Regions from separate parts of the Anaerostipes stercorihominis genome, predicted to be linked through region 2. Evidence: predicted binding sites of a transcription regulator. Region 2 holds the regulator's gene; each other region holds the start of a gene.
The links. Region 2 encodes NrdR, which represses ribonucleotide reductase genes. Its sites were predicted from a motif close to CACAANATNTTGTG; they were not measured.

Region 1 (4,574 bases), on a different contig from region 2:
ATTTCGTAAAGTCCCGCATATCCAAGAGAAATCGTAGAATACCCGTTATAGAGAAGCTTGTCGATGGTCTCTCCTTTTTTCAGTCTTGCCAGCGCCCCATGCTGCCAGAGAATCGGCGCCACATCCGACACGGTTCCCAACAATCTTTCATGACGGCATCTCAATGCCCGGTGACAAAGTTCCAGACGTTCCTCTAAAATTTCCCAGAATTTTTTCATATCGCCTTCGGAACTGCATGCCGCATCGACCAGATTAATGGTGACCACTCCCTGATTAAACCGTCCATAGAATTTATGACTTCCATCAGGATTTCTCTGAGAATCTTCCACGGTCAAAAAGGAACGACAGCCCATACAGGTATAAACTTCCCCCTGTTTCAGAGAGCGCATTACCTTTGCAGATATATAATCCGGCACCATTCGTTTTGCCGTACATTTTGCAGCCAGTTCTGTTAAATGCCAGTATGGTGCATCCTGCGTCACATTATCCTCATCCAGAACATAAATCAATTTCGGAAATGCCGGAGTAATCCAGACACCTTTTTCGTTTTTCACTCCCTGAATTCTTTGCTTTAATACCTCTTCAATGACCAGCGCAAGATCTTCTCTGGTTCTTCCCTTGGGTACCTCATCCAAATACATAAAAACAGTAACAAACGGGGCCTGACCATTGCATGTCATCAGCGTCACAAGCTGATATTGGATCGTCTGAATTCCCTGTTTTATCTCATCATGAAGTCTCATCTCTGTAATTTGATCAATCAGAGCCTCATCCATGGATTCATTGGTTGCCTTCCGTTCCCGAATCACATTTTGACGAAGCTTTTTTCGGCTGACATCTACAAAAGGCGCCAAATGCGCCAGAGTAAAGGACTGTCCGCCGTACTGATTGCTGGCAACCTGTGCCACGATCTGCGTTGTAACATTACATGCAGTAAAAAATGAATGCGGCTTTTCAATCATCGTCTCACTGATTACCGTTCCATTTTGAAGCATATCCTCCAGATTAATCAGATCGCAATTATGCTCCTTCTGAGCAAAATAGTCCGAATCATGAAAATGAATGATGCCTTCTTCATGTGCTTTGATGATCTCGTCGGGAAGAAGAACTCTCTTGGTTAAATCTTTACTGACCTCTCCTGCCATATAATCCCGCTGTGTTGAATTGATCACCGGATTCTTATTGGAGTTTTCCTGATTCACTTCCTCATTAATATTCTCGAGAAGCGATAAGATCCCATCATCTGTTGTATTGGATTTTCTCTTCAGCTCCCGTTTATAACGATATCTCACATATTTCTGCGCAACTTCATAGCCTCGCATCTCCATGATCCCGGTCTCAACCATATTTTGAATATCTTCTACATTCACTGCATGAGATGATTTCTGCACCTGGTCTGCCACATTATCCGCCACAGCAATGATCTGATAATCATTCATCTGATGAATCTTCGGCACTTCTTTATTCGCTTTTGTCACAGCATTGATGATCTTTTCTAAATCAAAATCCACTTCTTCCCCATTGCGTTTAATGATTCTTGTCCTTACTTCCTTCATGGCATCTCCCTTATCTCTGTTATTTTTATATTTAATGCGCTGACCAGTCTTATATCTCAGATTGACGGCCCTCTGACCGCTCCCTTCCAGCCGCGCACAATGAATACTAAATGTTGATATACTTTTATGTAAAACACTATATCTTGTGTTTCCTTCTCCTATCTTACACCGTTTTCACGGAAAATGGAAGAGGAACTTTACGAAAATCAAAAAATCCCAAGATGTTCCAAAAGAATCTTAATGCCCAGAAGTATCAGTAAAATGCCCCCTGCAAGCTCTGCCTTGGACTTATATTTTGTTCCGAAAACATTTCCTATCTTTGTTCCGCAGGCAGACAAGACGAAAGTGCAGATTCCGATGATCGTTGCTGCTGAAAAGATTTCCACATCCAAAAATGCGAATGTAATTCCCACTGCCAATGCATCAATACTGGTTGCAACCGCCAGCAAAAACATTTCTTTGACTGCCAGGGAAGCGTCCTGACATTCTTCTTCCTCTTCACATCCCTCTTTCACCATATTCAGTCCTATCAGTCCAAGCAAAATAAATGCAATCCAATGGTCTACCGATGTGATCTGTGCCTTGAACCGTGTTCCCAAAAAATATCCCAGAATCGGCATCAATGCCTGAAATCCGCCAAACCAGAGACCTACGGTCAAAGCTTTTCCAATTTCTGCCCGCTTCATTGCCAGTCCTTTGCAAATGGATACCGCAAAAGCATCCATCGACAATCCAATTGCTAAAATCAGTAACATCAACAAATTCATAGCCATTCTCCTCTTCACGTTTAAAGTCTCCTATCTGATATATCACAGAACGGTCCTGTTGGCAACCAAAACCTTGACACATGATGTATTCTTTCGTAAAATAAATTTAATTGTATCTGAAAACAAACTTACAAATTTAGGAGGGATTTTACTTTGGACCCCAGCGTCATATTTCATTTAGTTGCGATTATTATTTTACTTTCATTATCTGCTTATTTTTCCTCTGCTGAAACTTCGTTAACGACGGTAAACCAGCACGCGGTGCGCGCCATGGCAGAGGACGGAAACAAAAAAGCGGAGATTGTGTTAAAGCTTATTGAGAATCCAAGTCAGATGCTTTCCAGCATTCTTGTGGGAAATAACCTTGTAAATATTTCCGTGACATCTCTTTCCACAACTCTGGCAATCAAAATTTTCGGAAGTATGGGAGCCGGAATTGCCACAGGTGTTATGACTGTTTTGGTTTTGATTTTCGGTGAAATCACGCCAAAAACTTATGCAACAATTAATAATACAAAACTTGCGCTGAATTATGCCACGAGCATTTACGTTGTCACAAAACTTTTTACACCCATTGTATTTTTGATTAATAAAATGTCAACTGCACTCTTAATGATTCTCCGTATTGATTCAAAGCAATCCAAGAGAGTTATGACGGAGCGGGAGCTTCGTACCATTGTCGATGTCAGCCATGAGGATGGCGTCATTGAGGACGAAGAAAAGAATATGCTGAACAATGTCTTTGATTTTAAGGACTCTATCGCAAAGGATATTATGATCCCCCGCATTGACGTATCCTTCGTGTCGGTTGACGCTGCTTATGAAGAAGTGCTGGATGTATTCCGCGAAGCAGGTTTTTCCAGACTTCCTGTTTATGAAGGAAGCAAGGATCATGTCATTGGAATTGTTTACTTTAAAGATGTATATTTTTACCGTTCCAAGCATCGGGGTGAGAGTTTCCATCTCAATGAGGTCATCCGAAAACCGTTTTTTACCTATGAGACACAAAAGGTTTCCAGCCTGCTGGCTCAAATGCGTGAAAAATCTGTAAGCTTCTCCATTGTCCTTGATGAATACGGCGTCACTGCCGGTCTCATTACTCTGGAAGATATTGTGGAAGAAATTTTCGGAGAGCTTCGTGATGAGTACGATGAGTCCGAAGAAGAAACCTTTCAGGAGTTGGAGGATGGCTCTTATCTTGCTGCCGCATCCATTAAATTAGATGATCTTGACGATCTGCTGGATACCGATATCGACTCAAAAGACTACGATTCTCTTGGCGGTTATATTATTGAGTTGCTGGATCATCTGCCGGAAGAAGGTGAGGTGGCAGAGGATGACCACTTTATTTTCCATGTTCAAGCGGTAGAAAAAAATAGAATCGAAACAATTCACATTGTCCGAAAAGAACCTGTGACCGACGATCTGTCATAGGTCAAGAACAAAGCGGAGCGTTTTTGTAAGATAGGAAGGTCAGAACTTTCCTAATCTTACAGAAAACCGCCGGTGAAATCACATGATTTTCACCGGCGGTTTTCTTTGTCTCTCTCGACTTTTAATGATTTTTCGTTTCATCTTCCTCTGGCAAAACAGGAGGTTTATACGGATATAAATCCATATATGCCTCATCCTCATAATCTGTGGCAGGTTCCACCCGAATCAGTCCGGTACAATCTGCCGCAGAACATACATTGCACATATCAAAGATATTTTCGTCAATTTCTTCGTTGGTTAATTCTCTTTTTTGTTTCTTATCTTCCATAACCATCAGCCTCCTTTTTTATAGTATGGCTGATTTTCTTTGGAATTATTTAAAATACTCGACTCCGGATTCAAAAATTTTCTGATCCTTCTGACCGGCAATATTGATTCCCACATAATCATCCCGACGCTCAGAGTGTCCCATTTTTCCAAGCACTCTTCCATCCGGGCTGGTGATTCCTTCGATTGCATGATAAGACCCATTCGGGTTGAAGTCTTCATTCATCGTCGGATCTCCGCTTAAATCTACGTACTGCGTAGCCACCTGTCCGTTTTCAAACAATTTCTGAATGACATCTTCATCTGCCACAAAACGTCCTTCTCCATGAGAAACCGGAATGCTGAAAACATCTCCTACATTTACATTGTTAAACCAAGGAGAAAGATTTGATGCAATTCTTGTATATGCTACTTTTGAAATATGTCTGCCGATTCGGTTGGTTGTCAGCGTCGGAGATTTTACAGACTGTTCTACAATCTTTCCTTCCGG
Region 2 (4,574 bases):
TTTGCAGCCAGTATTGTAAACGGAATTGGTATTTCAGTCGGATTTACCATTGCCATTGTGATTCTGGCAGGAATTCGTGAGAGAAATGAACACAATAATATTCCGGAATCCTTTCAGGGAATGCCGATCACTCTTGTTACTGCGGGGCTGATGGCAATTGCCTTTTTTGGATTCTCAGGAATTATATAGGAGGTAGTAAGAATGGATATAACAGCAATTATTCTTGCGGCCGTGATCGTTGGAGGAACCGGATTGGTCATTGCAGTTTTGCTTGGAATTGCATCTGAGAAGTTTAAGGTTCCGGTTGATGAAAAAGAAGTCGCTGTCAGAGCCGAACTTCCGGGAAATAACTGCGGAGGCTGCGGATTTGCAGGCTGTGACGGACTTGCAGCGGCAATTGCGGCAGGCGATGCACCGGTAAATGCATGTCCGGTGGGAGGTGCGCCGGTGGCGGAGAAAATCAGCGCTATTATGGGTGTAGAAGCAGGAGATTTTGTGAAACAGGTTGCGTTTGTAAAATGTGCGGGAACCTGTGAGAAAGCAGCGGATAAATATCAGTACGACGGAGCTCTCAGCTGTGTTGAAGCGGTGAATGTGCCGGGTGCGGGACCAAAGGGCTGTGAGTACGGCTGTATGGGATTTGGGAGTTGTGCCAATGTTTGTCCGGAAGACGCTATTGAGATTATAAACGGCATTGCCTGCGTTGATCAGGAGGCATGTGTAGCCTGCGGAAAATGTGTAGATATTTGTCCAAAGGGATTGATTGAATTAGTGCCATATGATAAAAAATGTAAGGTTCAGTGTAATTCCAAAGATTTTGGAAAAGCCGTAATGTCTGTCTGCAAAGCCGGATGTATTGGATGTCGTGCCTGTGAGAAGGCTTGTAAGCTTGGAGCCATTACCGTGGAAAATAACATTGCTCAGATTGATTATGATAAATGTGTGGGTTGCGGATTATGCGCGAACAAATGTCCAAAAGGAATTATTACAGGGAAAAAAGAAAATTCATAAGTTGTCGAAACGCAAAGGCAGGAGCAAAGCAAATGTTTGCTCCTGCCTTTTCGCATAATTTTCAGGGAAATAGAATATAACAGAAAAAAGGATATTTTTATGAAATTTCTTGAATTGAGACAGAAGGATGTTATAAACTGCAACACCGGAGAAAAATTAGGTTTTGTCATTGATCTTGACTTCGAGGTGAAAACGGGATTAATTTGTTATCTTTTGGTTCCGAGAGCAACGAAGATGCTCAATTGTTTCGGGAAAAATCAGATTTATAAGATTCCTTATAAATGTGTGGTGCGAATTGGGAGAGATGCCGTTTTGGTGGATATCAATGAAAAAGAATGTCTGAAATAGAAGAAAGTCTTTTCATTGATTCTAAAAAATGTTATACTGCAAGCAGAAAAAAACGGAGGTAACAGAAGAAAATGAAATGTCCATACTGTGGAAGTGAGAATTCCAGAGTTGTTGACTCGAGACCGGCTGAAGACAATAATGCCATTCGCCGGCGGAGGCAGTGTGATGACTGCAGCAAACGGTTTACAACTTATGAGAAAATTGAGACAGAGCCGTTAAGTGTGATCAAGAAAGATAAAACGAGACAATTATATAACCGCAACAAAATTCGGCATGGAATTGTACAATCCTGTCATAAATTGCCGATCTCAATGGATCAAATTGAAAAATCGGTGGACGAGATTGAGACAAAGATTTTTAATCTGGGCAAACGGGAGGTAGAGACATCTTTGATCGGTGAGATTGTGATGGATAAATTAAAGGAATTAGATGAAGTTGCCTATGTACGTTTTGCCGCAATCTATCGAGAATTTAAAGATGTAAATACTTTTATGAATGAATTAAAAAAATTGTTGAAATAATTGTAAAAAAATTACAATTATGATAAGATAATACTATCATTTTGGGAAACCTTTCGTCGCGGAAGGAGTGAATGATCGTGTATCAAGAGGTAATCAGCGGTATCGTCTTCGGCGTTACCGGTCAGCTAATTCATGTAGAAGTTCAAATCAGAAATGGCCTGCCATATTTCTCTATGGTGGGCTATTTGTCAAAAGAATCTATGGAAGCAAAGGAACGGGTTGCATCTGCCCTGCGTTCCATTGGACATCCTTTGCCGTCTATGAAGATTACAGTCAATTTATCCCCGGCAAAAATTCGGAAAAGCGGAACTGCCTTTGACTTTGCCATTGCTGCGGCTTTTTTAGGGTGTCTTGGGATGATTCCGTCAGATCAGCTTCAGGAAATATGTATTCTCGGAGAATTGGGATTGGACGGGAGAATTCGAGGGGTAGGAAATTGTCTGCCGATTATTTTGTCAGCAAGAAAACAGGGAATCCATCGTTTTTTTGTGGCGGAGGAGGATCGCAAGTCCTTAGAAGCTATGAAAGGAGTGGAAATTGTTTTTATGGATCACCTGGAAGATGTTCTGAACTATTTTGGCGGCACATTTCGCAAAAAATCAAAGATCTTTCCACAGAAATTTCAATGGGACCAAAGAGAGGAAGATTTTGCTGATCTGAAAGGAATGGAGCATCTGAAACGCTCCATTGAAATTGCGATAACAGGACGTCATCATCTATTGATCGCAGGGGCGCCCGGATCAGGGAAAAGCATGGCGGTAAAACGAATCCCCACGATTCTTCCGGAGTTGTCAGCAGAACACCGGCTGGAAGTTCAAAGTATTTATGATGCTTCCGGTATTTCCAGACACCTTATGGACCCAAGACCGCCCTTTCGCACACCGCATTCTACGATTACGAGGGCAGCACTGCTTGGTGGCGGAAAGATTCCCGGAGCCGGAGAAATTACCCTGGCACATCATGGAATTATGTTTATGGACGAGCTTATAGATTTTCGGACGGAATGTTTGGAAGGGCTTCGGATTCCGCTGGAGGAAAAGCAATTGGAGCTTCATCGAGCGGGATCGCAAATAATTTTTCCGGCGGATTTTTTGCTGATTGCAGCCATGAATCCATGTCCTTGTGGCTATGCGCTGGAGGATGGAAAGTGCCGATGCAGTTATTATGAAAAGAAACGATATTTAAAAAAATTATCAGGCCCCCTTGTGGACCGTTTTGATTTGATTCTCGGAGTGAAAGAGCAAAGGGATGATACAAAGATTTTGTCTGAGATTTATAAGGAGCGAGAGACTGCGGCAGAGACTTCAAAACAGATGAAAAGTCGGATGGAAGAATCCATAGCAATGGAGCAGAAGCTTTTGGCAGGCAGCGGATATCAGTATTTTGGCGAAGTTTTGCCGCAGCATATGGATGTATATTGTCCAATGGAAGAGGAAGGCATCAATTTTCTGAATGCGGCATATGATATGGGGAAAATTACAAGACGAGGAGCCGATAAAATTAGAAGAGTTGCAATGACAATTGCAGTTATGGAACATCAAACAAAGATTCTTCCAATTTATTTAATGGAGGCTATGACCTTCCGAAATGCTGATTTTATAAAAGAGGTGTTGGAATATGGAGGATAAGCTTTATTGGTATTGGTTTTGTGCGAAATTGTGCCTGCCTTTGAAAAAACAAAAGCGATGGATGCATCTGTTGGGGCATCCGAAAGAACTGTTTCATCTTAACCCCAGTGGAATCGAAGAAAAGTTTACAAAACAGGAATTGAAAAGATTTTCTCAATGGAAAGATGAAGACCGTATTCAAAAATCCTATGAAGATCTTCAAAAACAACAAATTCATTTTTATACTTATAAAGAAGCTGGTTATCCCAGACGACTTAAAAAACTTTATGATTTTCCGTTTGGAATCTTTCAAAAGGGGCGGCCCTATAGAGAGAAAGCGCTGGCGATTGCAATTGTAGGATCAAGAAATTCTACAGTTTATGGAATGGAAATTTCCCGAATATTCGCGAGAGAGTTGGCAAAAAACGGAGTGCAGATTGTTAGTGGTCTGGCAAAGGGGATTGATGGATCAGCACACCGGGAAATCGCGGATATGAAGGAAAGTGCTGTTGGTGTTCTCGGGTGTGGAATTGATCAGATTTATCCAAGAGATAATTTTAAATTGTTTTATAAAATGTATGAAAATCAAACGATATTTTCCGAATATCCTCCGGGGATCCCTCCCTATTCCCGCAATTTTCCACAGCGAAACCGCATCATCAGCGGGTTAAGTGACGGAGTCCTTGTGGTGGAGGCGAAGAAAAGAAGCGGGTCTTTGATTACTGCAGACTGTGCATTGGAGCAAAATAAGGAAGTATTTGCAGTTCCGGGTCCGATTACAGATCAGAATCATGCAGGGTGCCACGGTCTGATAAAAGAGGGTGCAAAACTTACAGAAACAATGGAAGATATTCTGTCAGAATTTCCGAAATTCAGAAAGAAATCAGAGAATTTTAAGACGGGAGAGAGGAAATCTCTTGCGTACCCAGAGAAAAAGGTGTATGATATCTTAAGTTTAAATCCCAAGCACCTGGATGAGATTCTTCATTTATCGGGATGTGCTTATAAAGAAGTGATTCAGTCATTATTTTTTTTAGAAGCAAACGGTTACATCCGACAGATTCATCAGAATCTGTATATCAAATGT
Region 3 (4,574 bases), on a different contig from region 2:
CAGAAAAGCGCGGCATCCCATCGGGCTGATAATCTTTCCATATCTTTTGTACATATCTGCAATGTATCCTTCCCCTGTCAGGCTCAGCCAGTCCGGGTACATCGTCTTTCTGGAACAGCGGATACCCGCCTCAAATACGTCTTCCAGTTCTCCGCCCGGTCCATGAAGCTTCTCATCATATAAAAATACAATTTTCGGAAACAAAACCGGTTTTCTATGTCCTTCTTTTCCCTGACCTTTTCTGCGCACATCCAGCAGAGCAATGGAAGCCATTTTTGCAAATCTGCCGGTTCCCGTACCTGCCGTCATTGTTATAAACGGATAATCTCCGCGGCTTGACGATACACTGTTAAACTTATATTCAAGCCCCTGAAATCCCTGCGTAAATTCCCGCTCCACGTCCTTCAGGGCTTCCTCGTCCGCCCGTTCTTTTTCCAATCCCATTGCCTCATAGCGCTCTTTGGATCTCTGATAAGATTTTTCCGCATACGGTTCTAAAATCAATTCAATATTCGGCACAGTAAACCCGCCGTATTGCTGACTTGCCGCACTCAGTACAATATCTCCAATCACATCAAACGCAACGTCCAGTGTTTTGGGCTCATTATACCAGAGATTTCCCATCTCAAAGCCGCCTTTTAAAACTTCCTCCACATTGAACAGACAGCAATTCATTGTGTCTCTTCTCGCAGACATATCATGGATGTAAATATAACCGTCCCTGCACGCCTGAATTTCTTCTGTGGTCAGAAAAAATTTCTTATACAATTCTTTGTTCAGCTCATTAAAAATGAGACTTCTTTTTGTGGATACCAACGCACTGTCCGTATTGCTGTTCTCTTTATCTCCAATGTACATAATGGATTGACTCTTTTTATACACCTCATCCAGCATCTGTACGAAATCCTGCTTATAATTGCGGTAATCTCTATAACTTTTTGCAACCAGTGGATTGGTCTGTTCCAGGGCTCTTTCTACCACATTATGCATATCGGAAATCGTAACTTCCTCTTTCTGCATGCGATTTACCTTCTCTGTCACAAATTGACAAATAAAATCAAGTTCTTCCTCTGTGAATGTTACAAGAGCGCGGTACGCCGATTTGTTCACCGCTACCACAACCTTTTGTACATTAAAATCTTCTCTTGTTCCATCTTTTTTTATCACTCGAATCATACAATTTCCTTTCCTTCCCGCTCGTTCTCTGATCCGTCGTATCATACAATATATAGTGTATGATCACTGTTTTATCTACAAGATCCTGTTAGTATTTCAATACTATCATCGACCGCACCGGAAGTCAATACATGATTCTTCCCAGAGTAAGATTCTTTGGTTCTCTGATTTTCTCCGAATTTTCAATGGTTTGCGCCATATATTCCCCAAAAGAGATCGGAAGATTTTTTTCTCTGGAAAATACTTCCTGTATTTCTTTTTTCGTTTTTAATACAAACACGGATTTTGCAATATGAGGATATCGCAGCAATTCCTGTACAATCTTCCAGTCTGTCTGATTATTTCCGAAAACCACTACCTTTAAATGTCCGAAATTTAACTGTTTTGCCTGATATTTCTGCCAAAGCCGATTTGCGTCCTTCAGGGAATCTGCCAGAAATGTAATGGATTTGGAAGGAACCTTCGTTCCCATATTGCTTCCCTCCCCATCAAAGTCTGCATAAGAATAGCGTATTAAATACTTTTTTTGATTGATTTTTTCAAATCCCATCGCCAAGATAAAGCAGCTGTCCTCAATATCCGGCTGCTTTTTGCAGCCGGATGCGCCAATCGCCAAAATCATCACAAGAATCCCTGCTGTAATTTTCCTAAGCGTTCCCATGGTTCCTCCTTCTCACAAGCCAAAATAAAGTAATCGGAAGTATCAGCCCTGCCGCCAGATTTCCATAGATCAACGGATAAAAATATTGATGAAACAGTTCTCGGCTTTCTGCCAGCCATTTTGTCAGTGCAAAAATACCTCCGTAGGATAAAATAACACCAACGATTCTCCCCTTGGGAAACGCATGTTTTACACTCTCATTGGCATAAAATAAATACCCGCTAAAAACACAAAAGACGCCTACAATCCAAAATGCAATTAAAAAAATATCCAGCCGCGCCATTAAGCCTCCCGGCATTGCGGCTCCCTGAGCCATAGACATTACCGGATTCTCGTCAAATAACGTCAGCTTTCTTCCCAGTGAGCCCACCGTCACAACAAAAATACCCACAAATAAAATGGTCAGACCAAAAAGAGAGCCTAATTTCATGTCTCCCTGTCTCATATCTCCACGGTAAAACCAAACCAATTCAATGGGGTGCAGCAGCGCCAGCAAAAGAAAACTCCCCTGCATCCACATTTTCCAATCCCACTGGTCAATGACAAGCTGATCCAACGATAAATTTCCCACGCTTAATAATAAAACAAAAATTACGGGAAGAAGGACAAACCAGAAAATCCCCTCCATGACACGCCCCCGTTTGCCAAGGCCTCCACGATTCATCTGATAAGCCAGAAGTACCAACGGCAGCCCGATCAGATATCCGGATCTTCCCGGCATAAGATACTGTCGAGCCAAAGAGACAATGCACATATAAAAAAATGCTGCGTTAATCCAAAATCGAAGGTAATAAAAAAACGTTACCCACGGATACTTTCTTAATACTTGTTCTACGGAAATTCCTTTTGCGGTCTTTGCAGTCACCAAAAGATACCCTCCCGCCAGAATACAAGCCGTTATAACTGTAATCAGACCGCATCCATAAGCACCCTGCAGAGCAATCTGCGGCAGAAACATTGCCGCCGCAGAGAATGTCTCCAAAATAAATATACGATTGCCCTGCCTTTGCGTAATTTTTTGCAAATTAGTTTTCATCCCGTTCCTCCTTTTGCCGGATTCTTGCCCCTTTCTTAGTAAATTCCGGACGGTATTTCATAGTCTGCAGAGGAGCTCGTATTACAAAATCCTGAAATCCTGTTTTTTTCTCTCTCCCTTGGCTTGCTGCCGGATACATATAGGGAACCCCATAATTTTCCAGACAGAACAGATGAATGAACACTCCCAGAAATCCCAAAAAGAACCCATACAATCCCCAAACTGCACACATCAGAATCAGAAAAAATTTCATCAGCCGAAACGCACTGTTAAAAATCTCATTGGGAATGGAAAATGTGGCAATGGCAGTTAGCGCCACAACGATCACAACAATTGTACTGACCAGGTGAGCGTCCACTGCCGCCTGTCCTACAATTAATCCTCCAACAACACCGATGGTTCCCCCCAGCTGCCCCGGGAGACGAATCCCGGCTTCTCTCAACAGTTCAAAGGACAATTCCATCAACAGAACTTCCACGACAACGGGAAAAGGAACCCCCCCTCTTGCAGAAATCAGTGCCAGAAGAAAAGACGTTGGCAAAACTTCAGGATGGAAACTGGCAATTGCCACATAAAATCCGGGAAGCCCTACTGCAAGAAACGCGGCAAAATATCTCAAAATTCTTGCAAACGTTGCCGTCTCCCATCGATTATAGTAATCATCACTTGCCTGAAAAAAAACATTCATTGTCACCGGAAGCAATAAGACCATCGGAGAATTATCCACAACAACGGCAATTCTGCCTTCCATCAGAGCGGAAGCCGTTTTATCCGGTCTCTGGGTCAGCTGGTAAATGGGAAATGGCGTTTTGCTGTTCCTCTCTAAAAACTGCTGCAGCATTCCACTGTCAAACACCCCATCCACACAGATTTTGTCCAGCTGCTTCTGAATGGTTTTTAACACATCCTCTTTTACAAGATCCTCTATATACATCAGTGCGTAATCTGTCTTGCTCCTGGTCCCCACCTGCTTTTGTAAAACCTTTAGTCTCGTATCCCTGATTCTTCTCCGAATCAACGCAGTATTCGTTCTCAGACTTTCATTAAAGCTGTCCTTCGGACCAACCATGGCTACTTCCTGATCTGCCGTCTGCACTCCCCTGGTCGGAAAAAATTTGCTGGATATCAACAGCGCCTGCTCCATTCCATCGAAAAAAATAACGGTATTCCCTGAGAGCACCGCAGTCATCGCTTCCTCCATTGTGGAGATCCACTTCCAATCTGCATTTTCAATAACCCATTGATCAATGGCTTGCTCCGCGTCCCGAAGCGGGTCCAAAAGCATCGGTTTCATGACGGATTCCTGAAGCATTTCCGTATTTACCAGTCCGTCAATATAAACCAGATACATTTCAAGATTTCTCTTTTTTCCAATTTTAAATTTCTTTTTCACCAGATCATTACAATCTTTCATAACTTCTTCCACATATCGGATGTTTGCGGAAAGACCTTTTGAAATATTTCCAATGAGCCGGTGCTCTCTGCTGTGAAACTGATCCATAAAAATCCGCCTCTCTTTTTTCTTTATTATGCGGAACTTTTTTAAAACTATTCATTTACTTCCTTTTTGTCTCCTTTTATAATGATTACAAGACAAATAGAAATCGAGGATCTGCCTATGATATTTACAAGAGATAAAAAATTTTATAAAACACTGGTTCATCTGATGGTTGTGGTCATACTTCAAAATCTGGTGGCTTA

Region 1: the regulator NrdR is predicted to act here: its motif matches at 1,691-1,704, upstream of nrdD (anaerobic ribonucleoside-triphosphate reductase).
Region 3: the regulator NrdR is predicted to act here: its motif matches at 1,221-1,234, upstream of nrdD (anaerobic ribonucleoside-triphosphate reductase).

What each region holds. Positions count from the first base shown of each region.
Region 1 is NZ_BAAJCL010000002.1:299,344-303,917, reverse strand. It holds gene nrdD (anaerobic ribonucleoside-triphosphate reductase) at 1-1,556, opposite strand, end outside; gene AC27EF_RS03550 (manganese efflux pump MntP) at 1,763-2,323, opposite strand; gene AC27EF_RS03545 (HlyC/CorC family transporter) at 2,477-3,757, shown strand; gene AC27EF_RS03540 (hypothetical protein) at 3,879-4,085, opposite strand; gene AC27EF_RS03535 (phosphoribosylformylglycinamidine synthase) at 4,131-4,574, opposite strand, start outside.
Region 2 is NZ_BAAJCL010000001.1:137,169-141,742, reverse strand. It holds gene rsxA (electron transport complex subunit RsxA) at 1-189, shown strand, start outside; gene AC27EF_RS00690 (RnfABCDGE type electron transport complex subunit B) at 202-1,011, shown strand; gene AC27EF_RS00685 (YlmC/YmxH family sporulation protein) at 1,111-1,359, shown strand; gene nrdR (transcriptional regulator NrdR) at 1,431-1,880, shown strand; gene AC27EF_RS00675 (YifB family Mg chelatase-like AAA ATPase) at 1,952-3,508, shown strand; gene dprA (DNA-processing protein DprA) at 3,498-4,574, shown strand, end outside.
Region 3 is NZ_BAAJCL010000003.1:100,239-104,812, forward strand. It holds gene nrdD (anaerobic ribonucleoside-triphosphate reductase) at 1-1,176, opposite strand, end outside; gene AC27EF_RS04380 (Ger(x)C family spore germination protein) at 1,301-1,837, opposite strand; gene AC27EF_RS04385 (GerAB/ArcD/ProY family transporter) at 1,824-2,873, opposite strand; gene AC27EF_RS04390 (spore germination protein) at 2,863-4,374, opposite strand; gene AC27EF_RS04395 (MATE family efflux transporter) at 4,492-4,574, shown strand, end outside.